DNA from 4 places in the Paenibacillus ihbetae genome. Region 2 is predicted to be linked to each of the others. Evidence: riboswitches for the same ligand, from Rfam matches in the RefSeq annotation. Region 2 holds a riboswitch; each other region holds the start of a gene.
The links. Region 2 has a riboswitch for thiamine pyrophosphate ahead of BBD41_RS19245 (ECF transporter S component). Riboswitches for the same ligand answer to the same signal wherever they lie in the genome.
Positions count from the first base shown of each region.

Region 1: another riboswitch for thiamine pyrophosphate. It lies ahead of tenA (thiaminase II); the one in region 2 lies ahead of BBD41_RS19245 (ECF transporter S component).
Region 3: another riboswitch for thiamine pyrophosphate. It lies ahead of BBD41_RS11820 (ABC transporter substrate-binding protein); the one in region 2 lies ahead of BBD41_RS19245 (ECF transporter S component).
Region 4: another riboswitch for thiamine pyrophosphate. It lies ahead of BBD41_RS24255 (YkoF family thiamine/hydroxymethylpyrimidine-binding protein); the one in region 2 lies ahead of BBD41_RS19245 (ECF transporter S component).

Region 1 is NZ_CP016809.1:2,019,883-2,027,348, forward strand. It holds gene BBD41_RS09165 (BglG family transcription antiterminator) at 111-2,063, opposite strand; gene thiE (thiamine phosphate synthase) at 2,281-2,955, opposite strand; gene thiD (bifunctional hydroxymethylpyrimidine kinase/phosphomethylpyrimidine kinase) at 2,952-3,785, opposite strand; gene thiM (hydroxyethylthiazole kinase) at 3,782-4,633, opposite strand; gene tenA (thiaminase II) at 4,737-5,429, opposite strand; TPP riboswitch at 5,855-5,958, opposite strand; gene BBD41_RS30235 (IS3 family transposase) at 6,463-7,368, opposite strand; gene BBD41_RS30240 (HTH domain-containing protein) at 7,365-7,466, opposite strand, start outside.
Region 2 is NZ_CP016809.1:4,311,151-4,318,616, reverse strand. It holds gene BBD41_RS19275 (AraC family transcriptional regulator) at 1-414, opposite strand, end outside; gene BBD41_RS19270 (LysE family transporter) at 421-1,017, opposite strand; gene BBD41_RS19265 (DMT family transporter) at 1,143-1,511, opposite strand; gene BBD41_RS19260 (TetR/AcrR family transcriptional regulator) at 1,516-2,085, opposite strand; gene BBD41_RS19255 (energy-coupling factor transporter transmembrane component T family protein) at 2,522-3,328, opposite strand; gene BBD41_RS19250 (ABC transporter ATP-binding protein) at 3,325-5,154, opposite strand; gene BBD41_RS19245 (ECF transporter S component) at 5,147-5,776, opposite strand; TPP riboswitch at 5,876-5,988, opposite strand; gene asd (archaetidylserine decarboxylase) at 6,155-7,000, shown strand; gene BBD41_RS19235 (SDR family oxidoreductase) at 7,033-7,466, opposite strand, start outside.
Region 3 is NZ_CP016809.1:2,630,886-2,638,351, reverse strand. It holds gene BBD41_RS11845 (TatD family hydrolase) at 1-757, opposite strand, end outside; gene BBD41_RS11835 (ABC transporter ATP-binding protein) at 1,046-1,876, opposite strand; gene BBD41_RS11830 (ABC transporter permease) at 2,070-2,825, opposite strand; gene BBD41_RS11825 (thiamine-binding protein) at 2,822-3,115, opposite strand; gene BBD41_RS11820 (ABC transporter substrate-binding protein) at 3,231-4,271, opposite strand; TPP riboswitch at 4,386-4,497, opposite strand; gene BBD41_RS11815 (VOC family protein) at 4,695-5,078, opposite strand; gene BBD41_RS11810 (GGDEF domain-containing protein) at 5,382-6,920, shown strand; gene BBD41_RS11805 (EAL domain-containing protein) at 7,134-7,466, shown strand, end outside.
Region 4 is NZ_CP016809.1:5,387,151-5,394,616, forward strand. It holds gene BBD41_RS24230 (NUDIX hydrolase) at 1-81, shown strand, start outside; gene BBD41_RS24235 (methyl-accepting chemotaxis protein) at 226-1,476, opposite strand; gene BBD41_RS24240 (class I SAM-dependent methyltransferase) at 1,694-2,416, opposite strand; gene BBD41_RS24245 (nucleotidyltransferase domain-containing protein) at 2,556-3,254, shown strand; gene BBD41_RS24250 (sporulation protein YjcZ) at 3,370-3,468, shown strand; gene BBD41_RS24255 (YkoF family thiamine/hydroxymethylpyrimidine-binding protein) at 3,542-4,147, opposite strand; TPP riboswitch at 4,249-4,352, opposite strand; gene BBD41_RS24260 (nitroreductase family protein) at 4,526-5,128, opposite strand; gene BBD41_RS24265 (ABC transporter permease) at 5,658-6,611, shown strand; gene BBD41_RS24270 (iron chelate uptake ABC transporter family permease subunit) at 6,601-7,466, shown strand, end outside.

The DNA of each region.
Region 1 (7,466 bases), 2.3 Mb from region 2:
CCCTCAAAGCGGGCCTATGCCACGATGCTTATTCCAAACGCTTTGCAACATCCTGAAAATGTAAAAAGCAGGACGCATACCGTCCTGCTTCATCGTTTTTACTATTTATGTTACCCCTTTAACCTATTCAGCAACCGTATCGCGTCCGTCTCTTTAGACAACGCACTGACCAGTGCCGGCTGCTCACTGATACGCGACAATTCCTTGAACAGCTGCCGCATCTCTGTTCGCTCATCATGCTTGATCGCAAGCAAGAACACAAGCTCAACCTTCTCGGTCCCCCAGGTAATCGGCTGCTTCAAAGTAACGACAACGATGCAGGACTGTGTAACCCACTCCGAACCGCCGTGAGGGATGGCAATGCCTCCTCCTATCGTCGTAGCAGACATTTTCTCACGATCCAGCACACTTTCCGTATACCCGGCCTGGACATACCCTTTGTCCTCCAGCATCTGCGCAAACTTGGAGATTAACTGTTCGGGACGCGCCAGCTCCTGCTGAGGAAAGATGAGAAAAGGTGTCGTATATTTCAAAAAGACCGATTCCTCAGCCGCCCTGCCGTCCGGCTCATCGAGCCGACGAATCGCTTGCTCCAGCTTCCGCTCGTCACTGGCCTCGAGCAGAGGGGAAACGAGGATATGAGGTATTTTTAGCTTGGGCAGTTCAACGGTCGTTATGACAAGATCCACCTCATGATCGGCCAGATAATCCTCAACTTCCGCTTTGGACATCGTTGTTTCTACATGAACGGACGGGAATCTCCGCTCCACCTTCGCGAGAAGGAGTTGGGACATCCCTACCCCCATATGACACACGATAATGACCTTTTGCGGGTGGCTTTCATTCTGGTGAATCCGCTCCACGGATGCCTGAAAATGCAGCGTCAAATACGCGGCCTCCTCTTCAGGAAAATACAGCTGGAACGCTTCCCCCACCTCTTCCAGTGCCATAATGACCCGATCGAACATATACGGGTACATCTTTTTGATCTCTGCCAGCATCGGATTGGACACCGCCAGACCATAATGAAGACGGTTCATGGTCGTGTACAAATGCAATTTTAACCCGTTCAGCAATATGGAGTCCTTGGAGAAAGGGATCATATTCAGCTCCGACATCCGCCGGGTCAGCTGCTCAACCAGTCGGGGCAGGAGGGGGTGGCTGTCTGCCAGTTCGCTGCGTCCAACGCTCTCATCCTCCTGCGTGTATCGGATCTTCCCGCCAAGCAGGTGCAGGGTTAGATAAGCGGTTTCTTCCTTGGAGAAAGGGACGGCAAACAGTTTTTGCAGCTGCTTCAAAAAGTCCGTCGCCCATGCAAATTCCGTTTTGTTCTCCAAAAAGGCCAGGTCCTGATCAGAGAGCGAAATCGGCTGACCCAGCTTGGTCCGTTTGACCATGAGCAGAATATGCAGCATCAGGCTTTCGAAGGTTTCATCGGTGAAGCGGAGCTGATGATGCTTTTGCAGCGCCTTCAACTCATGGGACACGGCTGCAATCTCGTGCGGTTCAAACTGGTTACGCATCATTTGTCCCGTCAACTCCGGACGGTTGATCAATTGGTTTAACCGCGCCAGCGCCATCCGTTTATTCTTCTCCGTTCCCTCAATCATGAAGCCTACGCGCGGTTTCGTCATTAAGCTCAGATCAAAGCTCCGCAGCCAGCCCTCAATCTTTTCCATATCCCGCCGGATAATCGCCTTGTTCACGTAAAAAGGTGAAGCCAGGTTCTGCAGGGTTACGGGCTTCGCGTTCATCAAGAGGCGGTATGCCAGGTGCAGCACCCTTTCCTCATCCGATTCATCCTCGGCGGTACGATCGTTGGAGTACAAACGTTGGAACAAATCAGCCCGATCCGCTTCTTCGATCTCCAGATAGACGCCAAGTCCCGGCCTTTTCACCAAACGGCCACTGGAGTGCTTATCGATATATTCTTCAATCACCTTCAGATCGTTACGGATCGTCTTCTCCGAGCATTCGGTCTGATCCGCAAGATCCTGGACGAGCCACTGGCGGTTCGGTTCCATTAACAAATTGCGAAAAATCTCTTTTTGCCTGTTATTCATTCCGGTCTCCTATTCAGCTTATTGGGAGAGCTCACGCATCGTAGAGCAGGTACATCGTCCTACGTATATCATATCCGGGTCGCTATGGCAATCTGAACGGGGACGATACGCGGGAATGGATCAATTGAAGGGCTTCTGACAGAATACGGTAAACCAAACAAGGGTGCCTCAGAAGTAGGCACCCTTGTTCTTGATCCGCTTATAATCCTCTTACAACTTAAGAAATCCCCTCGGCTCCTCGGCGTATCTTTCCCATAAAAGTCTCCACAGCCTCCTGCGCCGACGCCGCTCCCGTCACGGCGGATATCACCGCGATGCCATCCGCACCCGCTCCAATCACTTCCTCCACGCGATCCACGGTAATCCCGCCAATCCCAACGATCGGCAAACGGATTCCAGCTTCGCGCAGCTCACGAAGAATTGCCGGGCCTTGCGCAGCCTTGGCATCATCCTTTGAGCGGGTCGGGTAGATCGGTCCGATGCCAAGATAATCGGCACCATGGAGGATTGCGCGCCGGGCTTCCTCCACCGTATGGGCGGAGACGCCCAGCATCCGGTTGCCGATCCGTTCACGTACCGAAGCCGCGGATTCATCGTCCTGGCCGATATGCACGCCGTCGGCGTCCAGCTTCAGTGCCAGCTCTACATCGTCATTGACGATGAAGGGTACGCGTGCTTGCCGGCACTGCTCCTGGATCCGGCGAGCCAGCCGGATCATCGGCTCCCCGGTGAGTGCTCCTTGTCCCTTCTCACGAAATTGGACCATGGTTGCGCCTCCAGCCAACGCCTCCTGCACGACCAAGCTTGGCTCGACGCTGCAGTTCACGCTGCCGAGCACGAGGTACATTCGCAGATGCCGCCTCATCATCTCGGGTGCCACTCTGCCCGTCATTGCAGCACCTCCTGACGGCGGCGATTGTATGCCCAATGATTGGTCGGGCCCTGTCCCTGCCCCAGGTTCAATCCGTCCTCAATGGCCGCTTGAATGAATAAGCGCCCGCTCTGAATCGCATCGAAGGCGCTCAGGCCCTGGGCCAGACCTGCCGTAATGGCTGCCGAGAACGTGCAGCCGGTCCCATGTGTATGAACGGTATTCACGCGCTTGGCGCTGAGTTCCGTAAAGCCGGTGCCGTCATATACCAGATCCACCACCTGATCTCCATCCTCCTCGAAGCTGCCATGACCGCCCTTGATGATGACGATCCGCGGACCGAGCCCGCCGATGCGGCGAGCCGCTTCCCGGCAGTCATGCCTCGTGCGGATCCCCATTCCGGCCAGCACCTCCGCCTCCGGAATATTAGGCGTCACCACCATCGCCAAGGGAAGCAGCTCCCGCTTTAGTGCGTCAACGGCTTCAGTACGCAGCAGCTCGGCACCACCCTTGGCGATCATTACGGGATCGACAACGACTCTCTCCCAGCCAAACACCCGGATCCGGTCAGCGACCAGGCGGATGATCTCGGCGTTAAATAGCATGCCCGTCTTTAAAGCGTCCACGCCGATATCGCCGCCCACCGCCTCGATCTGCTCCGTCGCCGCTTCTGGCGGCAGCGGGTAGACGCCATGGACGCCAAGCGTGTTCTGCACCGTTACCGCAGTCAATGCCGACATGCCGTACACGCCAAGCTCCTGGAACGTCTTCAGGTCCGCCTGAATGCCGGCGCCGCCCCCGCTGTCGGAACCGGCAATCGTCAGCGCTCTCGGAATCCGTGCGTCTGTCATCGGGATACGCTCCCTTCCGCCAGGATATCCGCTTCGCAGACCGATGCGTACCCTTCGAGCGAACCGGAGTGGAGCTTTGCAAGCTCATCCAGGAAGACGATCTGGAAGCTGCCCGGCCCGAGTCCGGCCGTTTGCTCAGCCGCGCGGGCGGCTGCTGCCCCATAGAAGGCAAGGCCAGCCGTTCCCGCGAGCAGCAAATCCGGCTCTACAGCGGCGAAAGCCCCAAGCACGGAAGTGAGCAGGCAGCCCGCCCCGGTTACTTTCGTCAGCATCACATGCCCGCCGCGAATGATTCGCGCCGAAACACCATCGCTGATCACGTCCTCCTCTCCCGTAATGGCCACCACCGTATTTAGCCGCTGTGCAGCCCGCAGCGCCAGCTCTAAGTTCCCGCCGGACGCAGAGTCGTCCGCATCGACCCCCTTGATCACCCGGACTTCGCCGATCAGATTGGCAACCTCGGCCGCATTGCCCCGCACCAGGGAAACCTTCACTTCACGCAGGATCCGCAGGGCCGAATCGGTCCGAAACGGCGTGGCCCCCGCTCCTACCGGATCGAGGAGAACCGGGACGCCATGCGTATTGGCGGATTGCCCGGCAATGATCATCGCATCCACTTGTTCGCGGGACAGCGTGCCGATGTTGAGCACGAGCGCTCCGGCAATTTGGGCCATATCCGCCACCTCGTCGGGGGAATATGCCATTACCGGCGACGCGCCCAGCGCATACAGGCCGTTGGCCGTAAAGTTCGTAACCACCACATTGGTCATGTTATGGACAAGGGGCTTCTGCTGCTGCACCTTCGTTAAAAGCTCCGCAAGCCCCGAATCCCATGTATTTCCGCTCATTGCCATCATCCTTTCCTTTTCTTGGCTTCGTATATGACCTATAAATTCGCATGAATCCCATCTCAACACGTACACTGATTCATCCAGAGCAGATGACATTTCGTTATCCGGCATCCACCAGCGACTGGAACGGCACCGGCCATTCCTCCTGCTTGTAAGCCATGTCCCAGAACATATACTCCAGCTGGCAGCTCAGCATGAAATGCTCGCGCATCCGCTCCCGCTCCTTTATCGTCGCTCCTTCCGCCCATGCATCCACACGGCTGAGGAACTTCCCTGCCGCATCCTCACCGCGATCCCCGTAAAAATGAATCCATTCATAGAACGGATGGGTGCGATCCGGCGTAACTTCGTCCAGCAATCTGCGGCCGATCTCATAATACGTCCACGGACAAGGAAGCAGGACCGCCATAATTTCGCCGAGGGTTCCCTCATGCGCAACGGTCAGCATGTGACGGATATAATGGTGCGCAGACGGAGCAAGAGGGTAGCCCTGGAGATGCTCATAGTTCACTCCCGCGACCGAGCAGAAATTTTGATGCGGATGCACCTCGCTGTTGAGGATAAACGCAATCTGTTCGTTGAACGCCGCCATGTCCTCCCGGCTCGTGCTCTTGGATATGGCGATGCCATAGATGCGAATGTAGGCATTCAAATACTCGAAGTCCTGCTTCACATAGTGAATCAGCTGTTCGCTGCCCAGCTTCCCGGCGGCAATTCCCCGCACGAAGGGATGGTTTACGATCGCCTCGAAAATTCCGTCCGCCTGCTGGCGAAGCTCTTGGGTAAACGTCATTGTTATCCCCACCTCCATCTTGAAATGAAGAGCAGGAAGTCCTCCTAGCGACCCGGCAATCCCGGTAATCCGAGCAATCCTGACAATGGCAGCCAAGCATCCGTTGCATGTCCCGTAAACCAACCTACGCACACCGTGCATCCTTTTCATATCAGCAACGGTTCCATCCGGGAAACTTTGCAGATCCGGCAGCCGTTGTACCCGGCTACATGTGTATATCCGGCAACCCTTTATGTACACGGCTAGATTTGCATACCCGGTAACTCTTGCATGCTGCGAGCTCGTACCGTGCGTTAACGTGCTGCGCGACGAAAATGCAGGAAATTACGTTTTTCGGGGCATGACAAACAAAGCCGCCCCGAAAAACGGAGCGGCTTCAGCAATAGTCCTCTTGCCCGGCAGGAGCAGGCGCAAAAAGGACTCTATCCGTGAAGGCTCCACTTTCCTACGCTAGTACGAACTAGATCAGGTTCAAAGGGTCCAAGATACGCTCTTGTCTCAGCCGCTGACGGCTCCCCTAGTGGACTTCCTATTCTATTGACTATTACTGTACATAGGTTTGGCGGTGGTGTCAAACGTTTCCGTGTTTGCTTAATACTCGTCATTACCGGGAATTGGCCATCAATCGGGCGCAAGCAATAATGCGATTCAGCTGACGCTGAGCATTACGTCTTATGCAGTCGCGGAAGTAAACCATGCATTTCGTCAATTTCAGGACCAAATTGAAATCTCCAGGCAACGATTCGGCGCCATATACCGGCAAGGCCAGATTCTAGTGTATGTAACCAAAGCTGGAAGCTCAATGGAGGCAGCATATAGTTTGGACAACAATGGCAGCATGCTCAAAAGGATTCACAAGTGATTAACGAAAAACGAATTGCGTGGAAGAAAACTTGAAATTGTCTTCACAAAAGAACTTCGAATTGCAGCTTTCAATTGATAAACTCAATAAAACTGGACAAGAAAACAGCCTGTTGAGCTGACTTGAACTGTGACCCGATTTGTGGACAGTTTGAAATAAACCGCCTAGAGCTTAGCTAGCAAGCAGATGACCTCTGAATTCATCGGGGGTCATCTTTTTTAATGTCCACTGGTATCGTTCTGAGTTGTAGTAGCTTATGTACTCCTTCACTCGCACCCTCACTTCATCAATAGTTTGGCAATCGCTAAAATCAACGTCGTCTTTCAAGTGACCGAAGAATGATTCCATCGGGGCGTTGTCCCAGCAATTGCCTTTGCGCGACATCGACTGCTTAAATCCTGCCTTAGCAATGAGAAGACGGGTTTTAGGATGCGTGTAGTGCATCCCTTGGTCGGAGTGCAGAATCGCTTCTGGATGAATGTTTCCATCTAATCGCTCTAAAAGACGCTGTAGCGTCCGCTCGACAATTGGAAGCTCGAGTGTTGCTGCCACGCTGTCGGCAAGGATCTGCCTGGTCGCCCCGTCCTTCACGCAGGAAAGGTATGCCCAGTGTCCGCTTCCATAGCGCAAATAAGTGATGTCAGTGAGAAACACTTTCTCAGGTTCGCCTTGGTTAAACTTTCGCTCCAGCAGGTTCGGACACGTCTTGTGCTCTTGAGTTGCCTTAGCCATCTTGCGGTAGGGGTTCGCCTGACGGATTACGGCCACCAAGCCTGCCTTTTTCATAAGCCGGCGAATCTTCTTGTGGTTCATGACAACGCCGCTTATCTGTTCCAGCCGCATCTTAATCACAAGCGCACCTGCTTTGCCACGGAGCGCGTCAAAGTGCTGCTTGATGAGAAGGATGTCCTGCTCGTCGGCGGCAGCACGAAGTTGACGATCTTCTTCCGTCCCCAGCCACCTGTAATAGCCGCTTGGACTTACTTCCACGAGCTCGCATAGATAGCGTGTCATTCGTTTCAGGCCATATGCCCGAATGGTGCGATTTATGATCTCATAGCGCTCGGAGGGCGTCAGCGTTTCTTCTTCTGCCGATCGAGCGCTTCGAGCTTTTTTAGCATGTCCACTTGAGCTTCAAGCAGTTTGATCTGGGCCTTAGCCCGTTTCAATTCTTC
Region 2 (7,466 bases):
CAGCTCCAGCAGCAGCTCACTGCACAGCGCATCCGGCTTGCCGGTGAATATCGCCCGCGTGACATTAAGTATACTCTGTCTTAGGCCGGCGTCATACACGATCGGCGAATGGAAGCGGATGATGTCCTTCTTCTGAATCAGCTCATGAAACAGCTGCGGATGGATGTAGATCATCACATAGTCGATGCCCGTACGCTCCTGGGACCAGCCGTCATGGCTCTGTTCCGGTTGAAACAGCATCACGCCGCTCTGATAGGAAGCTTGCTGGCTTCCGTCGAGCGAATACTTTTGAATCCCGCGCAGGGTGACGCCAAGGGCGTACTCCTCGTGGTAATGCTTCTTATATTTGAAATCGGTAAAGCTCGCGGACAGCGCCGTGATGCCGCACGCTTTTTTATAGATAAACCGCTCCATCTTCCATCACCCCTTCAGAAGATTCGGTAAGTCCGACACGACGATGGCCGAGTACAGCAGGAACAAAGCCAAGACCGTGTTGGTCGTTCTCCGGTATTTTTGCAGAACGCCCTGAAACAGATTGCCGCACACCGCCCAGGTCATATACGCAGCCAGCCCGATCAGCGAAACGGCGACAACGAAGGCGGAAATGACCTGCCCCTCGGTATAGTATGGCATGACGTAGCTCGGAATGACCGTAAGTGTAAACATCACGACCTTCGGATTCAGAAACTGCATCAAAAAACCCGACGCGAAGGACGCCGTTCGGTTTGTTGACGCGTTGGAAACGTCCATATGGTATACCTGGTACGCCAGATACAGCATGAACAGACAGCCTGCAATCCGCAGCACCGGCAGAATGAACGGCAGTCGAGAGGACAGCGTCTCGCCGAGGACGACAGATAGGGCAATCAACAGGAAAAAAGCGATCGAGGCGCCGGCGATATAGCGGAGCGTTCGTTTGATCCCCGACTGCTGGACCGATGCCAGAATGACGATATTCGACGGCCCCGGAGAAAACGCAACGATAACGCAATAAATAAAGAACGAAGAATAGTTCATGACCTGCAGCTCCTTACAAGGAATTCCCTTGCATTATAGAGCGGCCGGCCGAAAAGGGTATAGTACATTATTGCGCATTCAAGAGAGCCGCCCGGGTATTCCATCGGCCGGATCCAAGGCCTTTATCAACCCGCCTGAACGTCCGTTTCCTCCGCCTTCGGCTGTTCCTGCGCATGGGCGCCGCCCGACAGGTTCAGCAGCACAACACCCGCAATGATCAGCAGAATCGAGAATATCTTCAAGCCGTTAATTTGTTCCGAAAAGAACGAATATCCGATCAGCGTGATGATCATAATGCCGAGGCCGGACCAGATCGCGTACGCCACCGAAATTTCGATCTGCTTCAGGCTCAGCGTCAGAAAGCTCAGACTGCATATATAAAAAACGACCAGCAGCACGCTCGGCAGCAGCTTCGTAAATCCCTCCGACATTTTCATATTAATGGTGCCGGCTACTTCAAACAAGATCGCCAGAGCTAAATAGAACCAGTGCATCGTTTCACTTCTCCTTTCCCTGCCCCGCGGCGATGCCGAACAGCAGAATATCCATGATCGACTTCAGCAGCTCCCCAAGCGGCATCTGATGCTTCACCGTTGCCCGGGAGTCGTACATTTGCTGGATTGCGCCCAGATACAGATCGATAAACAACGGAAGCGGGATCGGCTTGATGACGCCCTCCGCCATCCCCTGCTCCATCAGCTTGCTGACGATGCCCCACTCTTCTCTAAAAAAGGCGTCCAGCTTCTCCCATTGGTTATAATGAAACTTTTTGAGGTCCGTCAAAAGGCGCATATCCATCTTCTCCACCTCTTGGGGCAAGCAGATCAGGATTTGATGGATTTTCTCCAGAACGCCCAACTGTCCGTCCGCCGCAATTTCCCGCTCCCGCTGCTGGATATGCTGAATCAAGCTGTCAACGATCGACTCGACGATCTCTTCCTTGGAGGAAAAATGCTCATAAATGGTCCGCTTGCTGATCGCAAGCCCCTGCGCCAGATCACTGACGGTAAAGGCAAAGCCCTTCTGCTGGATCAAACGCATCGTTTCTTTCAAAATACGCTCCCGCATATTCGAGCCTCCTTGTTCTTCTTACGTTGAGCCACCTGGATACGGCGCTTCACTTCCGCCTTGCCCCTGACCGGGTTGTCGTCCGCTCAAGGCGTGCTTTGTCTTTCCTGTTCTTATCCCTCACCGTGTGCTTGGACTCTTCTGTTCTTGTGACCTCAAAACCGTACTTTGTCGTTTTTGTTCTTGTCACCTCAGAGAGTGTTATGTGCTTTTCTGTGTTGTTGGCAACTCAAAAAAGTGCAGCATCCAAGTGGAACGCATACCGCCCCAGGTATGTAAGATTGGTACCAGTAGTAACAATTCGGTACCATCCGTATTATATACCATTAAGACGGAATATCCACCCTTTTTTCGCTGCCCTATGCAACGCCAGCCCAGCACAAAAACACAAAAAAGGCAGCTTACGCAAAATTACTAGCGTAAGCTGCCTCTCTATCTAATCAAAGCGCACATCCCCGATGCCAAACCATGGAAAATGCCCCGCAGCGGCATAAGCGCCGTATGCTGCCGCCGCAAGCAGCGCGATGGTGAGCAGATCATAGCGGGAATAGCGCGAGGGGTAAAAATACGTTCGGCGCCGTCCCCGCTCACCGTCAAATCGCTTGGCTTCCATCGCCGCCGCAACCCGGTGCGCCCGGCGGATGCTCTGTGCAAGAAGCGGCACCACGTACATCCCTGCCCGGTTCACCGCCCCGCGGACGCCGCGGATCGGGACCACTCCCCGCACCTTCAGCGCTTGCCGGCGGATCACATATTCCTCCCACACCATCGGCAGAAGCCGGATGGAAGCCATAAAGCTGTAGGCGTACTTGGGAGCAAGCTTCAGCTTTTGCATCAGGCTGTAGAACAAATCGACCGACGACGTCGTCGTCACGAGCAGAAGCCCTTCGCAGGCGAAGGCGATTCCTTTAAACCCGAGGTGCAATCCACGATAGAAGCTTTCCTCCGATACCTTGAACAGCCCCCATTCCCACCAGATCGTCTCTCCCTTCCCGAACAGCATCATGGATGATGAGGAAGAGATGAAGGCGAGCAGAAATGGAATGAAGAACAGCAGCATCTTCCATGTGCGCACACCTGACAGCGCCAGGAGGCAGATCATAAAGATCAGCGCCTGATACGCCACGAAATCAATGTCGTGCGTCAGCACCGTCATCAGGAACAGGCAGCAGACGAGAAGCAGCTTCACGACCGGATTTGCCCGGTGCAGGCACGTGATGCGGACCGGATTCCATAGATTCATGACCTCACCTCCGCGTACGGCTTGCCGGAAGATTCCTTGTTCTCCTCACGGGCAGCATACTCCTTGGCTTCGCCCTCTGACCACATCGGCGGATAACCGTTCTCCTGGAAGCCAGGCGCTCTCCTTGCCGCCAGCCTTGGCGATGCCATGCAGGAGACCAGCTGCCCTTGACGAATCTCCCAAATATGGGTGGCCGCCTGCTCGGCGATTCGCATCTCGTGGGTGACCATCATGATCGCCGTCCCGGCCCGGCGCAGCCGTTCGCACATCTCCAGAATCGCAAACGTGTTCCGCGCATCCTGGCCAAACGTAGGCTCATCCAGCAGCAGCACCGCCGGCTGTCGGGCCATGGCTGTGGCCACGCTGAGGCGGCGCTTCTGGCCCGTGGAGAGCTGGTACGGATGCCGGCTCTCCTTGCCGTCTAGTCCGAATCGCTCTAGCGTCCGGCTGGCCTGCTCAGCCGCCTCATCCGAGGACATGCCGTCCACCAGCAAGGAGTACGCCACCTCATCCGACACCCGCTCCGTCACGAATTGCAGCTCGGGATTCTGAAATACGAATCCGATTCGGCGGAGCATCCGCTCCTTTTGTTTGCGGTTTCGTCTTCCTTTCCCTAGCGGTACCTCCTCCCCGCCGAGGAGGTACCTACCTTCCGCATTCAGCAGCCCCATCAGACTGAGAAGCAGCGAGCTCTTCCCCGCCCCGTTCGGCCCGACAATCGCAATAAAATCGCCCGGATACACCTCCGCCCCCTGGACGGTAATAACGGCTTTGTCCCAACGCTTGCCTGAAAATTCAGCCAGCTGAACGGCAGGCTTGCTCTGTTCCGCCGACGTAAAGTCCGCCACGTTAAGCCGTCCGGACTCCTCACCGGAATAGAGCCGTTCCCGGTTCTGTATCTGAGCAGCTGTTCCCAAATCCCCGGCGAAGGAATCATCCTGGCGGGATCCGCCGGAGGATGCGCTGGATGATGCGCCGGAGGATGCACCGGAGGATGCCTCGAGCGGTGCAAATATTTCCCTGCCGGATGGGGACTGCGCATAATCGTCCCATACGCCGGGATACCAGATGCCGAATTCCTTCAGCTCCCGCGAATAGCGGGCGAATACATCGGCCGGCGTGCCTTCACCCAGAATCGCCCCATCCGGGCCAAAAAGCACGACCCGGTCTGCATATTCAGCCATCTCTTCAATCCGGTGCTCCACGATGATCAAGGTTCGCCCTGAGGATACGGCCTTCACCGCCGTCCAGATTTGCTCGCGGCCCTCGGGATCGAGCAAGGCTGACGGCTCATCCAGAAACAGCACCTCCGGCTCCAGCAGCAGGGCAGAAGCCAGTGCAAGACGCTGCTTCATCCCTTGCGATAAATGCGCGATTTTGACATGCAGCGACTCCAGCTCCAATCCGACCGCATGCAGCGCTGCCTGCATCCGCTCTTCCATCTGCTCCCGTGGAACGCATTGATTTTCCAGGACGAATGCCAGCTCCTCGTCCACGAATGGCATGCAGAACTGGGTGTCGGGATCCTGGAACACATATCCCCAGGATGCGGGAAGCTTCTGCGCCTCGCATTTCATCGGCACCTCCGTCGCCCGGGGAATCATCCCGCTCAGCACCTGAAGAAGCGTCGATTTCCCGCAGCCGCTTGGACCCAGCAGCAGCACCTTTTCTCCGCGGGCGGCCGAGAACGAAAGGTCTTTGAACATCAGCCGTTCCTCGCCCGGATATTTAAGGCGCAGACCTTCCACATAAACCGCCGGCTCCGCCTGCGGATCATTAGACGCATCGACGGTATTTCCGGGGAGGTCCGTTAGCGTTTTAGACATGGCGCGAATCGTCCAGCGCCTCATAGTCTTTTTGCGAAGCCGGACGCAGCAGGGAGGTTACGCCGGTACGCTCCAGCGCTTTGGCGAGGACGAGCATCAAGAGGCCTGCAATGACGGCGCCGCTGAAGATCCGCATGCCGTACTTCGCCAGAAACATCCAGGTCTGCAGATCGTCCGTGTAGCTGTAGAAGAAATCAAGCAGCATCGAGCCGACGGCAGCAGCGGCCCCGGCCAGAGCCACCGTCAAGGCAGAGGAGCTGCGGTAGCGGGTTGCGGCAAATACGAGCTCGGCCCCCAAGCCTTGAATCAAGCCATACATCAGCAGCGTAAGCCCCCACCCGCTTCCGAACAGCACTTCGACATGTGCGGCTGCGACCTCTGCAATGATGGCCACGCCGGGTTTCCGAATCAGCAGATAGGCCAGTGTCGCCGCGGCAAACCACATGCCGTACAGCAATTCGTCCGCTTCGAAAAAGAGCGGCTTCAGCAGGTTGTATACCGAGCCCCAAAAGTGATACACCACGCCCAGCACCAGCGATACAAGCACCGTCACCAAAATATCGCTCAGTCTGAGCCCTTTCCTCGGCTGAGCCCCCATCATTCCTTGCCTCATCGTTTCCATCATACAACTTCCCCTCTCCATCGCTAATTTTTTGAAAATGGAAAAATCGCAACAAAAAACCGTCTGGAAAAACGCGCAGACGGAAATTAGGCCCTAATATGAGCAGGGTCGGATATTCTCTACGCTGGCATTACCCAGTTCAGATTAACGGTCAACAGCGGATAGCAGCTGCAATCTCAGCCTGATTCACTCAAGCACCCGTATTCCCTATTCGGTTTTATGTTAACTTTAAAATACACAGCCTTCCCTGTTTTGGCAAGAGTCTTTTTTTCTTCAGAGTCCGTTTGTTGATTTCCAGCCGATTCTATGTCAATATCAGAGTGATTGCTTTTCGAGCATCATCGATAGCTGAGGTCTTTGCACAAAAAGGAGATAAACATGGCCAAACGATTGCTGCGTCTGATGACAGAGCTCTCCTCCCGAAAGTGGTTGTCCCATTTGGTGGGGCAGTTCTCCCACAGCCGGTTGAGCCGTCATCTGATCCCTGCATTTATTCGAATATATCAAATTCCGGCGCATGAAGCGGAGAAGGAGCTGCATGAATACCGCTCGCTAAATGAATTCTTCTCCCGCCGATTAAAGATCGGCCTGCGCGCCATAGATGCCACAGCCGATGCGATGGTAAGCCCGGTTGATGCGACGATTACCGCCATGGGCACCATCGATACCGGCACCATCCTGAACGTCAAGGGACAGGATTACACCATTGAAGAGCTGCTTGCACAGTCTCCGAGATTCGAGAATTATGTGAACGGTTACGCGTTCGTCTTATATTTGAGCCCGACGGACTACCATCGGATCCATTCCCCGGTTACCGGCGTACAGATCGAACGGGAGCATCTTAAGGGCAAGGTGTACCCCGTCAACGATTTTGCCATGACCCATATCCGGTCGGTGCTCAGCCGCAACGAAAGGCTCATTACCTACATCAAGCATGAATTCGGTGAGGTTGCCGTGGTCAAGGTCGGGGCTTTGAACGTAAGCAGCATCCGATATGCCGACGAGAGCGTGACGAAATGGCAGATCGGGGACGAGCTGGCCTACTTCGAATTCGGCTCAACCGTTGTGCTGTTGACCGAGAGCGGCACCTTTACCCCCCGGGGAGATCTCGCTCTCGGGTCGACGGTTAAAATGGGCGAGCTGCTCGGCATCCTCCATCCGCCCGCAGACAAGAAGAAGAAGCGGGAGGTGTGCTTGGAGCAGGAGTTATGTACGGAAAAATAAGAACGCCCTTGCCGTTTTAGACAAGGAAAACGTCATGAATCATCTTTTCCCAGCAGCCGGACGATCAGCCGCTGAAAGAAGCGGTCGGGCAGCCATGCCTTGATCCGCCCGGTCAGCCGGGTGCTGCGGGGAAGCCGGTACCGGAATCTTGGATGGTCCATACCGGCGATTCGAGCCACCAACCTTGCAACCTCGAGCGGATCCCCGCTCTTTTTGGCGGTCCGTTCGGAGTACGCCAATACCCGCTTCAGCATCCCGCTGTAGGGCGATCCCTCCCTCACCTTCAACTCACCGAAGCTCTTCCCCCAGATCGGCGTACCATAAGCCCCGGGCTGCACCAGCACCACATCGATGCCAAGAGGCATCAATTCCATGGCCAGGCTTTCCCCAAGGCCTTCGACAGCGAATTTGGAAGCCGCATACGGGCCGTACCCCGGAAAGCCAACAACGCCGCTGATGCTGCTGA
Region 3 (7,466 bases), 1.7 Mb from region 2:
CAGCGACAAGCGCGGTCATCTCCGGGCGGGTCGTCTGTCCTTGGAGGGGACCCTCGAACGGCCACGGGCCATCCGTCTCGGTCATGACGAGCTGCGGAGGATACATTCTCGCGATGTCGCGGATCTCTTCTTCATAAAGGATATCCGGCGTAAAGGAGATATGATAGCCGTTTGCGGCCATCCGGTTTAACGTATCGCAGGAGCCCTTGAACCAATGAAAATGGGCGCGGGCGATCCCGTAGGCTTCAAGCAGACCGCACGCAGTGTCCGCATCCTCATACACGGCGTGCAGGATGATCGGTTTATCGTGCTTCTTCGCAAAGGCGACGAATTTTTCAAGCAGCTCTATATAGGGTGCGTTGTCCCACGAATGTCCCGCCGACTCCGCCTCCAGTCTTGCATAATAGGGGAGGCCGACCTCCCCGACTGCCACCATGTCGTTGACATGGCCCTCCATCCAGCGAAGCAACTCTTCGGTTTCGTTCGGGGAAGGGAGAGGCTGCTCCGGATGATAGCCGAAAGCAGGCCTAATGGTATCCCCGTAGATCCGCGACAGCTCCAGATTGCGTCGGCATGAGGGCAGGTCCATGGATACGGTGATGACCGATCGGACCTTTCCCTTGCCGAGCGCTGACGCTATGCTCTCCTGATCGGCGGGCGAATAGCTGTCCAGATGGATATGGGTATCGATGAGCGGACTTTCCGCGCGATCGAACGGTTCAAGCGGTAATGATATAGAAGATGTCCCGGATGCCATATATGAGTCCCCCTTCGTTCCAGCGTGTCGTGCTCTGTACGCAGGTTATATCAATACGAAGATTATGAACAGAAGCTATTCTTTACATATCCGGCTACGTGCCGGAACCTATAACAGCCGGCCGCTTGCTTCATGCATGCAGCCGGCTGTACAGTCTGAGGAAAATGATCTGGATCAGCATCAAAAGATGACGTTGGCCAGCAGCATGCCAAAAGCAGCCAAAGAACGGCAAGTCAGCATCCTGTAAGCAGGCGGAGAAATCAGCTTTCTGTAAGCAGCGGGTGCTTGTCAATTGCGCTTTTGCTGCTCCTGCCGCAGTACGGCTGAAATCTCGGATTTCAGCTCGATGAAGGACGGATCCAGCAGCAGATCTTCCCGGCGGGGACGGGCGAACGGAACCTCAACCCGTTTCAGAACCGAGCCGGGCCGGGCGGACAGAATATAGATGCTGTCCGAGAGCAGCAGCGCCTCTTCAATATGATGGGTGATCATCAGCACCGAGCGCCGCGTGTCCTCCCATATATCGAGCAGCCAGCGCTGCATATCGCTTCGGGTCAGCGCATCGAGCGCGCTGAACGGCTCATCGAGGCACATGACCTCCTGCGGGCTCATGAGTGCCCGCAGGAAAGCTGCCCGCTGCTGCATACCCCCCGATAGGGTGTGCGGATATGCCTGCTCGAAGCCGCCAAGCCCGGCCCGTTCCATCCAAGTGCGGGCATGGACACGGGCGGAAGCCTTTGAGGTCCCCCGAAGCTCCTCCGGCAGCAGGACGTTGTCCTCAATCGTCCGCCACGGGAACAAGGCCGGCTGCTGCGGCATGTAGGCGATGCGGCCTTTCCCCCCGGTGACCTCCCGTCCCTCCATCAGGATTTGGCCGGCATCTGGCGCAATCAATCCGCCGATGATGTGAAAGAGCGTGCTTTTTCCGCTTCCCGAAGGGCCGATGATGGATACGAATTCCCCGGGAAGCACCTTAAGCGACAGCTCTTCGAGCACATGCACTTCACTGCGCCGCTCGCGGAACACCTTGCGAATCCCCCGGACCTCCAGGGCAGGAGCGGGAGCGGCGGCCGTGCCGCCGGTTGAATGCAAGACGGAATCAGGCGCTTGCTGCGTCATTAGGGCAGCCTCCCTTCTTTTTAAAGATCCCTGATTTCAAACTTATCTGTATCCCCTATCCGAAAGAACCATTCCAAGCATGGGAGCAGCGGTGATGCAACTGGAATTATCCACGAGCTTGCTCCGCCTCCCGGCTTCAATCGTTCAGCTTGACTTATGAAGAGAGAATATGAACATGGCCGAGCCATGCGAATTAATGCTTCCGGTTCCAGCGGATCAGCCGTTTCTCCAATAGGGTGATAACGCCTACCATGAGCAGGCTGAGCAGCACGATAACCAGAATGGCCACGAAGACGCGATCGGTCCGGTAACCGGATTTTTGCAGCATCATATAATAGCCGATGCCCCGGTCAGACCCGATCCATTCCCCGATGACCGCTCCCATGACCGAATACGTGGCCGCGATCCGAATCCCGGAGAAGATGGAGGGCAGCGCGTGCGGGAGCTCCAGCTTCGCGAAGATTTGCCATGGCGTCGCACCCGTCATCTGCATATAATTCATCATCGTGCGGTCGGTCCGTGCCAGCCCGTCGAGGGCCGCTACGGCTACGGGGAAGAAGCAAACGAGCGTAATGACGATGACCTTCGGCAGCATGCCGAACCCGAACCAGATCATGAGGAGCGGGGCCAACGCGATGGTCGGCACGTTCTGGCTTAAGATGAGAAGCGGATACAGGGCTGTTTTGAGAAAAGGGACCCTGTGCAGTGCCAAAGAGAGCAGGAGTCCGATCCCGGTTCCGATGGCAAATCCGATCACGGTTAGCTTCAGGGTAGCCCAGGTGTGCTCCATAAGTCCCGAGGCCCCGGAGATGGCTTCATGCCCGATAGCCGTCGGCGCAGGCAGGATGAATTTTTCGATATCGAACATCCAGACCGCAGCCTGCCACACGATCAAAAAGAAGAGGACCGCCACGACGGGCGGCCATATCGAGCTCCACCAGCTTTTCATGGACGGTATTTCTCCGTAAGCTTGTCCATGCTGATGCCCTGCGGATGATGTGCGATTTTAACTTGGGAGATGATGCTCGGGCTCCCGGCTTTCACCAGCGCTTCATGCATTCGCTCCACGATGCGGAGCAGCTCGGACAGCTCGCCTTCCATCGTCGTTTCCAAAGCATGGACCTCGTATTTGACGCCGGAATCCTGGATTACCTTGATGGCTTCATCCACATAAGGGATGCTGTCGCCGCCGTCCGGCGTACGCGGGATGACTTGAATGCTCAGCAGTGTATTCGCCATGAGTCTCTCGTCCTTTCGTTTATGGTGGATCTCATCTGCACGGCTCTGCACGGCCGCAAAGCTTCACGCAGATGAGATTCGAAGCAGCCCTGTGAAGCCGCGGGGCTTGCTATTCCTATTTATCAGGCAAAAATTCATTCGTAAACGCGCGGTCCGCGTCCAATTCCTTCTCCAGCAGCTTACGCTCAAACATCCAGTCGGCATATCCGGACCAAACCTCGGCCTTCTGCTCGCCCCAGCGCGGCGCGTCATCTTGATAGCGCGGGCTGAGCCACTTCTGGCTTTCCAGCACCAGCTCGGCATCCAGGTCGGGAACAGCCTTCGACAGCAGTGCCGCGGCATCTTCCGGATGTTCTATCGCGTATTGATAGCCTTTGGAGGTTGCGCGCATGAACGCTTTGACAAGCTCCGGGTCATCCGCGATCAGCTTCTCGTTCGTTACGATGACCGGCGTATAATAATCCAGCTGTTCAGAATATTCCTTCACGTAGATCATGTCCAGCGGCTCGCCGCGAAGCTGGGCTTCAATGCCTGTCCAGGCATAATAGATCCAGGCGAAATCAATATCCCGCTTGACCGCCGTAAAATAATCGGCGTCTCCGATGTTCACGATGTTGACCTTGTTAACGTCGGCTCCATCGATTTCCATGATGGATTTCATGACGGCTTCCTCAATCGGAGAGCCCCAGCCCCCGTAGGACTTCCCTTCAAAATCGGCGGCCTTCTGGATGCCCCGATCCTTCGGTGCGGCGAATCCGGACGTATTATGCTGAATGATGGCTGCGATCGAAACCAGCGGCAGGCCCTGCGTCCGGGCCAGCGTTACGCCCTCCTGGTAGCTGATGCCGAACGGTACGTTGCCGGAAGCGACCATCGCATCGGTTCCCCCGGAGCCCGGCTGTACAATTTGTACGTTCAGCCCTTCCTCCTCATAGTATCCGAGCTCCTTGGCCGCATATAATCCGGTGTGGTTCGTGTTCGCCGACCAGTCAAGCATCAATTGAACATCGCGGAGCTTGGCCGGCTGTTCTCCTTCTCCGCCAGCCTCTTGCTTGCCGGGCGCGCTGCCGCCGCTTTGGCCGCTTGCCCCGCAGCCTGAAGCGACCAGAAGCAGGACGCAGGCAAGCAGCAGAGAGAGCCATGTACGTTGTTTCATCGTGTTTCTCCTCTCCTTATATGTCTACTATTTTCCGTATTCACTTCATAACAAAAAACGCCCCGATCGTATCGGAGCGCATGACGGCGTAAGTATATACTGCGGCTAATAAACAGCCGCAATCCTCTGGCTTCCTACGCTGGCATTACCCAGATCAGGTATAAGGGTCAGTATCTGTATGGGATACACTCTCAGCCGGCCGATTCCAGCTCCCCCGGTATTTATGAATTTATGAAGTTACGGGTTGTACTTCCGTTATTATAGACCTACCGGAAGCACCTGTCCAGTACGGGAATGCCCATGCCTGAAGGCGATTTCCAAGCCGATATAGGCCGCCGGGTAATGGTTCTGCCCTGTCCGCGAGAGACCCTGGTGATCCAGGCGGCCCATATCAGCCTCGATATGCAGGCAACCTGAGACCTGTTAGCGCTGGAAAAATTCAATCCATTCGCCTTCCGGACCGTATACGAAGAAATAACGGTATCCGTTCGGCAGCGTGACGATTTCCTCATCCAGATGCGGAACGTCCAGCTTCTTCACCCGTGCATATTCCGCTTCGATGTCGTCCGTGCTGACGGCAAAGTGATGCACCGTTCCCTCCGCGGGAAGGGAGTCGCTGTATCCTTGAATCAGCTCGACCTCCGTTTCATCGCTGCCGTTAAAGCCGAGGAAAGCCAGCTGGATGACCCCGTTCGTGTGCGTCAGACGGTCCTTGAGCTCAAGACCGACCACCTTCGTATAGAAAGCGATCGTTGCTTCCAGATCCCTTACAACTATGCCTACATGGTCCAATCGTCTTTGTCCCATAATACAAGAACCCCTCCCATAAAAATATGCTGAGATATGTAACCAAAGCTACGTTGATATGAAAGAATAATACTACATAAACCCCATGTGTCAAGTGGGAATTGGGTGACTTCCAACCCGGGACCCTTCCGCAAATAACGACCCCGGCGCGGCCTATATGCCTATGAGTATCCAATTGCTGGCGCTTCTTTTCTTTACTTTTCCTCAGGCTAAAAGTATGATTGGATATGGAAACGCTTTAATTCAAAAGACCTATTCATCATGAACGACCAAGCCTACCTTTTGTTTCAGGGAGGGATATGTATGAGCCCGGCTCCATCCGATTCCTTATATATTCGGCTTGCGATTGGATACGCATTGATTCAATGGATATTGGCCTTATGGATGCCGGAGACTTTAATGCTTCACCGCATACTAGCTGTTATGGCGCCTGCAGCCGCATTCGCTTATTTGATCCGGGTGATCGGCAGTCGGTATGAGCAAGGCCATCTTCGCAGGTTTTGGCTTCTGATTGCAGCCGGATTGGCCGGCGATGCCATCGGGCGCATCCTGTATGCGGGTGATGAATGGGCAGGAGGGACGTTTGGCGGCTCGATCCGGCTGGCAGACCTGTTCTGGAGCTTGGAAGCATTCCTGTTCGCCGGCGCTCTGATTTATTTGTTTAGGCAGGTGCAGGGTCCGCTGCGGGGCATTCGGTTTACCCTGGACATCGTCATTGTTGCGGTAACCCTGATCACGGTCGGCTGGGAGTATCTCATCAAGCCGGAGCTGGCGGGCGGAACGGACACCGTCTGGAGGTCTGCCGGGGGAGCGATGCTTTATCCGCTGTGCGGAATCGTACTGATGTTCTTTACGCTGGTGGTGTATTTTAACACCAGGCAGCTGCGCAAGCGGTCGGTTATCTTCCTATGCCTGGGCGGAGGCGCATTCGTGCTGGGAGATGCCCTTCGGATCTTTCTTGACAGCTTCATGAATATGAGAGCAGACCTGTATGTAGATCCCCTGCACAGCCTCTCCGCATTTTTCATCGGCTTTGCGGGAGGACAATCGCCGCCTCGGAAGGGGAGGAGATCCCTATCCGAGAAGAACCCGTGGCCGGCAGGCACCTTGATCGTAAGATACATGCTGCCCTACAGCGTCCTTGGCGGAATGTTTGCCCTGATGGCCCATCGGTTCGGGGGATGGAGCGGTCTGTTTACCGGCTTGACCCTCTGCTTCATTCTCATCTTGATCCGGCAGATCCTGATCCAGGTCGAGAATGACCGCTTGTTCGAAAGGCTGCATGTCAGCCTGCAGAAGAGCGAATCGCTCGCGCACCGCGACGATTTGACAGGCCTGTATAATCGTCGTTATTTTAACGCCAGGCTGTCGGAAGCCTTGAGCGAAGCGGATCGGGCCGGTTTCCGCGTCGGGCTGCTGTATATGGACTTGAACCGGTTTAAACGGGTGAATGACAAGTACGGGCACCGTGCGGGGGATTTGCTGATCCAGAAGGTGGCGCAGCGCCTTCATTCGCTGGAGTCGAGGGGCGTAATCGTATCCCGGCTCGGCGGCGATGAATTTACGGTTATGCTGTATCCGGCCGGAGAGGATCAGGAGCTGATCTGGATGGCGGAGGATATCTGGACGATGCTGAGCGACCCCTATGAGCTGGAAGGAGCCCAAATCTATACCTCGCCGAGCATCGGGATTGCGGTCTATCCCGATCATGCCAAGGATGATCAGGAGCTGATCGGCCGTGCGGATGCGGCGATGTATGCGGCGAAAGAGCGAAAAGCCCGGTGGCATTTTGACGTGGAGCAAACCATGCGGCTTCAGCTTCTTCATAAGAAAGCGGATTAAAGGTGCGATTCCTTGGGCGCAGTCATCGCATTTCAGTTGTTATCGGCAATTATTGTCGATTTTTGCTGGATCATGAGTCGCTTTTAACACGGATATTACGCATAAACAGTAAAATTAGGTCATAAGTTTGATAGAAATCCATAAAATGCAAAGAAATCATATTCTAAATGCCGATAAAGCATAGTGAGAGCTAGCTTGCCAAGGAGGACGAACATGATTTGCGACAATTGCAGCACCTTTGAACCGATTGAGGGCCAAGGAAGAACCGTTCATATGAAGCCTGCTCGGCAAGAGCTTGTGCACTTGCTTGCGCAGAACGGCTACACGGTGCAAGAACACAATGAGAGTTGTGCTGTGAATTATAAGGAACGTTCCGATCTGATCTCCATTATGGAGTGTCTGCAATCCCTTCCGCGAAATCTATGTAATGAGCTGTCCTTCTGCGTTACCGGGGGGGAAGCTCCGAAGACCCGGCATATTTGGACGCCGATGCAGAGGTTTGAGCTGCAGATGGAGCATTATGATATGATGAACGTTATATTACAT
Region 4 (7,466 bases), 1.1 Mb from region 2:
ATGATGGCAGAACAGATCATGGATGAGGACGATAAGCGGACCACGAAGAATGATCTCGAGCCGCACATGAGCGAGGAATAATTGAATTGGATTCCACAGTATTTTGTGAAACGTAAATACGGCTTCCGCGATCCCGGATTCATCCTGGCAGGTCTTCGAGGAATGCAAAAAGCAGGCCCAATCGGCTCCATTCCGACTCAGGCCTGCTTTTTGTATGTATAACATTTAGAATTTGAAAATATTGATCGTCTTCTGCAGCTGGAAGACCGCGTTGTTCATTGCTTCCGCTTCCTCGGCCATCTTCTTGATCGAGGTAATCCCCTCGTTCATGGAGGCGGATACCTGCTCCGTGCCCGCCGCGGACTGCTGGGTAATGGCCGAAATGTTCTGAATGGCGGCCGATATGCTCTGCGCGCTCTCCAGCATGGACTCGCTTTCCTTGGAGAAGGCGGCAATCTGCTCGGTGATGTACTGCACGCTGCTTACGATCTGCATGAAGACTTCCTCGGCTTCCCGGATCAGCTCCGTCTGTTGGCGCACGACATCCTCATTGATCTTAATGTTCTGGGTTGCATGCTTGATGTCCGCCTCAATGCTGCGAACCAGATTGAATACTTCACGCGTGGAAGAGGTCGATTCCTCTGCGAGCTTTCGAACCTCCTGGGCTACAACGGCAAAGCCTGCACCGTGCTCGCCGGCACGGGCCGCCTCGATTGAAGCGTTTAATGACAGCAGATTCGTCTGATCGGCCAGCTCGGAGATCGTTTCGGTAATTTTCGTAATGCCTTTGGCGTTTCGCGCAAGCGCATCAATGGATTCGGATACTTTGGCCGTAGCCTCGATATTTCGCTGCATGCCGCTCGACTGCCGGGATACCGATTCTCTTCCTTGCTCCACCAGCTGCAGAGTTGCCATCGACCGGGAGTTCATTTCATGGGTAGAGTGGGTGTAATTGCCGACCTTCTCCTCGATTTCCTTGATGGAGTCGGTCATTGCGGCTACGTCCTCCGAGATTTCGCCGGCTCCGACGGCCAGCTCTCCTGCAGAAAGCGACACCTGGTTCATGACCTGGATCAGCTCCTGATTTTTGGTTGATATATTCCGGCTTGAAGTCATGACGCTGCGGGTAATGTCGGAGGTTTCCTGAAGGATTTTGCGGAGCTTGTCCACCATGCTGTTGAAGGTTCTGCTGAGATCATTCATTCCTCCCATCTCTTCTACCTGGAAGGTAAAGTCCCCTTTGGCAATTTTGGCGGAGACGCTGGAGATTTCGGAGAACGTGCTCGTAAGCGCTCTCTCAATAACTCGGGAAAGAGGATACGTGAGTCCGATTAGCACCGCAACAAGCACGATACCAATAACCGCCTTACCCAGAATGATAAAGGCAATCAGCATTGGCAGCGCGAACAAGGCGGCAATGAGATAACAGGCTGCTGTGATTTTTTGAGCGATCGGGAGTCTGTTGAACCATGCCATACGAATGAATCCTCCTCAAGCGACATAGGATATTTTTACCATGATTATAGCATTATGCGACAAAAGTAGATATAAGGAATTACAAAATTTTCAATCAGATGAGTCTAAAGACCTGACGCTGGAGAAGACCAGAAAGCCCCGGACCTCTAATCATCCTCATAAAAAGAATAGAGCGGATTTCCACGCGGATGCGCAAAAAAACCGCCCCATCGATTATCTATTTCTCCGCCCGGAACAATGCGGAGGCCAAATACTCGGTGTTGTCGAGAATCATGCGGTCATGCTTGAAGACCGTCTCCCAGAGCGCGAGATCGAGCAAGATCCCTTTATCCCGCTGCTCATAGGCGTCCAGGTGGCGCGTCTGCTCCTCCTTCAGCTGTTCGTTGAAATGATTGTACTCCAAAACCTCGGCCAGCCTGAAGCCACTGCCCAGCAGCGCATCGCGCCATTTCTCCCGGTCCATGAGGCAGGGGATGCCGAAGAAGGCAAGCAGCTCGCCAAGCTGCGGCTCAGGCATGCTCTTGTCGAGAATCAGCTCCCTGTCCAATAAAATGCCGCCGGCATCCAGTACGCGGTAATATTCCGGGATGGAACGCGACGCGTCGGTGAAGACGGTGACCGACTCGGCCAGGATGACATCGAATTGATGGTCCGGAAAAGGCAGCGAGCATACGTCAGCCTGAAGAAATTCCACGTCCGCCCCCATAGCCTCCGCCCTGGCTTTCGCTTTGGTTATCATATGTTCATTCAGGTCAATGGCCGTCACCTGGTAGCCCAGGCCGGATAGATGGCAGGCCGTTCGGCCGGTGCCGCAGCCAACCTCCAGAATTCGGCTGCTCGGCCGGATGGGGTACGATTTCAGCATTCGCAGTGTTGCTTCGAATCCGCCGGGGTGGGCGCTGCCCATCCCTAATTTGGACAGCATATTAATGTAATTCATCGGATTGATCCCTACTTTCGTCGTCTGCATAAGGATATTTGTTTATTTACCATATGATTGAGGTACGTTTGGGGTTTTCGCTGAATTTACTATTTTGAGCCCTTTTTTTGAAGATATGAGCGGTTTGGGGGAAAGACGCATGAAGATGGAGCCGATTCAGGCCGCCATGAAGGTCGTGTCGGAACAATATCCGGATTGTCTGCTGGCTGTACTGGGGGGCAGTGCTTCCAGAGGAGAACACAACGAGCATTCCGACCTTGACGTGATCATTGTAGAGAGAGAAGGCGAAGGGCTGAGAAGAAGGACGATCGAAGCTGCCGGCTGGATCGTAGAGCTGTTTATCGTATCAAGCTCAGGCTATCGCGAGGATTTTGACGCAGGCATCGTTGCGGCGAATCCGACACTGCAGCGGATCATGGCCGAAGGCATCGTCCTTCGCTCGGTACCGGAGGGGGACAACATTCGCGAGGAGGCGCAGGCTGATCTGGCTTACGGCCCGCTGCCGTTAACGATGTCCGATATTGATGCAGCCCGGTACATGATCACCGAGTATATGATGGATCTTGAGCAAGCCAAAGGGGACGGGGAAGCCTGGTTTACCGTTCAAAAAATATCGACTCTGCTCTGCGAGTTTGTCCTGAGGGTGAACCGGCAGTGGACGGGGGAGGGGAAGACGCTGTTCCGGTTAGTGTCGGGGTTCGACCCGCGCTTTGGCGAGCAGCTGGTGCATGCGCTGGAGGCGATGTACCGGAGCCGGCAATCGGAACAGCTTATGAAGCTGTGCGAGCAGGTGCTGCTCCCTTACGGCGGCCCGCTGCTTGCCGGTTATGAAGAATAAGGCAACCAGGTTGGGGCAAGACAAGCGGTACAGCTGCCGTGACCGGCATCCTTTCCGGATCATACCGTAATATGTGATAACATCACGTATTTCAATAAATCCAGGAGGGATCTTCATGAGCGGAACATATGGTGGAGATGTATGGGGCACATCTACGGGTATTATATTGGTTCTCTTTATCCTGCTCGTAATCATCTCGCTTGCTTGGGTTTGATTCATCAAGGATACGCGGTGGATAGCGCAAGGACCCGGCATTTTGCCGGGTCCTTGCCTGCTTAAGCTGCATATTATACGCTTCTATGCTTTGGTGATGGGCTGTGCGCAGACACGACAGCGGTCATCACCAGGTGGCTGGAGTCCGTTTGTATGGCATGACTGAACGCATCCTCCAGGGATTCGAATACGCGCGAGAGCGTTCCGTCAAGACGGCTTGCGTAATGGACGCTGCCCCCGAAGGTTCCTTTTTCCTTGGCACGCTGCACTTCGCCGTAAATGATATCCATGTATTGCTCGGTCCCGAGCGGGTATAAGGCGAACTGGCAGGCGCTTTCGATATCCGCATGCGGTCCAAGCTCGCTGTTTAACACCCGGGAATCCTCGGACATATAGACATCCGCATCCGTATCGCCGGGGCAGCCGATCGAGTAGGTTCCGTTAAAAACCGTATGTACGCCGGAAGCTGCCGCATGGGCGAATATCGCCCGGGTCACGTCAAAAACATGCTCCGCACGGCCCCGGACGCAAGTGCTGACATCATCGGTGTGAATCCATACCTTATCCGTTTGCACAGACTTTAGTGCTCCCATAATCACTTCGACGAAGCGGTCCGTCATCGGAAATACCGAGAACCGGCAGCCAACAATCCGGCTGGTTCCGCATACTAGCTCATTCATTGTCGTTTCCTCCCGCAGCATAAATTTAAGAACGTTAAATAGAACGCAAAAAAACCGCACCCCGTTGGAAAGTGCGGCAATGTCTACGCGAAAAATACATAAACATAAACGCTACACTTCCCCACGCTAGCATGACCTAGATCGGGTAGTAAGGGTTAACGGCGGTTCCGCCGTTTCTCAGCACAAGGCACCCCTAGTACAGCAACACAAGATATGAAGTTTTACTTTGATGCCGGCCGGTACAAGCTTCGAAAGAGGGCGGCTTCTTTACCTGGTAATTGTAACGTCTTGGGATCGAAAAAACAATGGACCGCAGCAAAAAGCCGCCACGGGGAGCTTGTGCAAAGCTTCCTGATGGCGCTTTTGATCTTGTCTCGCTTAGTTGTAAACTTTCACGCGATCTTCAAGCGGAGCAAATTCCTTGTCCCCTGGCTCAGCGACCGGCTTGCCGAACGGCATTTGCGCAATCAGCTTCCAGTTTTCTGGGATGTTCCATTCCGCTTTTACTTTTTCGTCGATCAGCGGGTTGTAGTGCTGCAGGGAAGCACCCAGTCCTTCGGCTTCCAGCATTGTCCACACAACGAGCTGAAGCATGCCGTTCGACTGATTAGCCCATACCGGGAAGTTGTCGGCATAGAGCGCAAAGTTTTGCTGAAGCCCTGCGATGACGTCATTGTCCTCGAAGAACAGCACGGTGCCATAGCCTGCACGGAAAGAGGCCATTTTCTCAGCAGTGGATTTGAATGCTTGCTCGTCGCCCACCACTTCCTTCAGAATGCCTTCCGTAATATTCCACAGCTTGTCATGCTGCTCACCAAGCAGAACGACCGCGCGTGCGCTTTGGGAGTTGAAGGAAGAAGGCGTGTATTTAACGGCATCTTTCACGATTTCTTGGATACGCTCATCGGAGATGACGGAATCCTTGCTGATCGCATAGTAGGAACGGCGATTTTTAAGTGCGGTAAGGAAGTCTTTAGACATGTTGATAAACCCTCCTGAGTCATGGTTTGGATTGCATACGCCTGATAAAAAGATGTCCTATCATTCAAGCAAATATGCATCACGGTAATCGCTAATAAAAGTTGAATTATTATTCCTTAACAACTTACTTATCGTAAGAAATAATACTTCCGTTAGTATGTTATTATATCTCATTGGTCATTGTCAACCCCGTAATCGAGAATTTATTGATGTAATACCCCGTAATCAGGAGCTGTAACAGGCAGCTGAAATTTTCTTTCCTATAATAAGGCGTAAAGAGGGAGAACAAAGGAAGGATGAAGGACAACAACGGCTATTCCAGCCAAGCTTCATATTATGAACAAATGATGAACAAATCATGCAAAGATGAAAAATTTAATTGAGTTTGATTCTCAATTATACTTGTCGGTTGAGAATGAGGATGATATAATGCTTATCAGAACGTAATTGATAATCAATCTCAATGAGAATGATGACTGAATTACGAGCTGCCGGATTAATCAGAGACATATGCATAGAAGGAAGAGCCATGAAGATCATTTACTTAGCCGCAGCCGTTGTGGCGCTTTCCATCGTCTCCTTATTTATCGGAGTCAAAGATATTTCGCCGCTGGACTTATTCTCCATGACGGAACAACAACAGCATATTATGCTCGTCAGCCGCTTGCCGCGTCTGGTCAGTTTAATTCTGGCTGGAGTCAGCATGAGTATCTGCGGATTGATCATGCAGCAGCTTAGCCGCAACAAGTTCGTATCGCCGACAACGGCGGGAACGATGGATTCCGCAAGACTGGGGATTCTCGTAGCGATGCTCGTATTCACGACAAGCGGACCGCTTGTGAAAATGCTGGTAGCTTTTGTATTCGCTCTTGCCGGCACGTTTATCTTCATGAAGATCCTGGACCGGATCAAGTTCAAGGATGCGATCTTTATTCCGCTCGTCGGACTCATGTTCGGGAACATTGTAAGCTCGATCGCTACGTTCTTCGCTTATAAATATGATCTCATTCAGAACATGTCCGCATGGCTTCAAGGCGATTTTTCCATGATCATCAAGGGACAATACGAACTTCTGTATATCAGTGTTCCGCTGGTCATCCTGGCCTACCTGTTCGCCAACAAATTCACGGTTGCCGGCATGGGTGAGGAATTCGCCACGAACCTAGGACTTCATTACCGGCGCGTCGTTAATTTGGGCTTGGTCATTGTAGCGCTGGTAACCGCATCCGTCGTATTGACGGTCGGCGTGATTCCTTTTCTCGGTTTGATCATACCGAATATTGTAAGCCTGTATCTGGGAGACCATTTGAAAAAAAGCCTTTCCCATACCGCGCTGCTAGGGGCCGGATTCGTTCTGTTCTGCGATATCCTTGGCCGGATCATCATTTACCCATACGAAATTCCGATCAGTCTGACCGTGGGCGTGCTCGGAAGCGGTATTTTCATTTACTTACTGATGAGGAGAAAGGCTTATGACTTATAGAGCCAAAATCGGCCTGCTGGCCGCGGTGGCAATTATTCTGGTGGCGGCCTTTCTGTTCATCGATCTTGGCGGCAGTTGGGACTATGCCTTCCCGCGAAGAATCAAGAAGGTGCTGGCCATTATTCTGACCGGCGGGGCGATCGCCCTGTCGACCATGGTGTTTCAAACGGTCACGAATAACCGGATATTGACGCCGAGCGTCATGGGATTGGATTCTTTATACATTTTGATTCAGACGACCGTCATCTTCGTGTTCGGCTCCTTCACACTGTACGAACTGGGAAGCAATGTGAATTTCCTGATCAACGTCGGGGCCATGATTCTGTTCGCCGGCGTGTTATACCGGCTTCTGTTCCGGAGGGAAGGCAATAATATTTACTTCCTCCTCCTGATCGGTATGATCTTCGGCACCTTGTTCTCGAGCATGTCCTCCTTCATGGAGGTGCTGATCGATCCGAACGAGTTCCAGTATGTAGCGGATAAGATGTTTGCAAGCTTTAACAACGTAAAGACCGATCTGCTGATCATGGCAAGCATCGTCGTTGCCGTTACGCTCCTGTATTTCGCCAGATTCACCAAGTATCTGAACGTGCTTGCGCTCGGTCGGGAGCAGGCGATCAACCTTGGCGTGAACTACGATTATGTCGTTAAGCGGCTGTTGATCGTTGTGGCGGTGCTGATCTCGGTTGCTACAGCGCTGGTGGGTCCGATCACATTCCTTGGACTGCTGGTCGTCAACGTTGCTTATGAATTTATGAAAACCTACCGTCATTCCTTCTTGATATCAGCTTCCATACTGATCAGCGTCATCGCATTGGTTGGCGGTCAATTGATTGTAGAACGGGTGTTTACCTT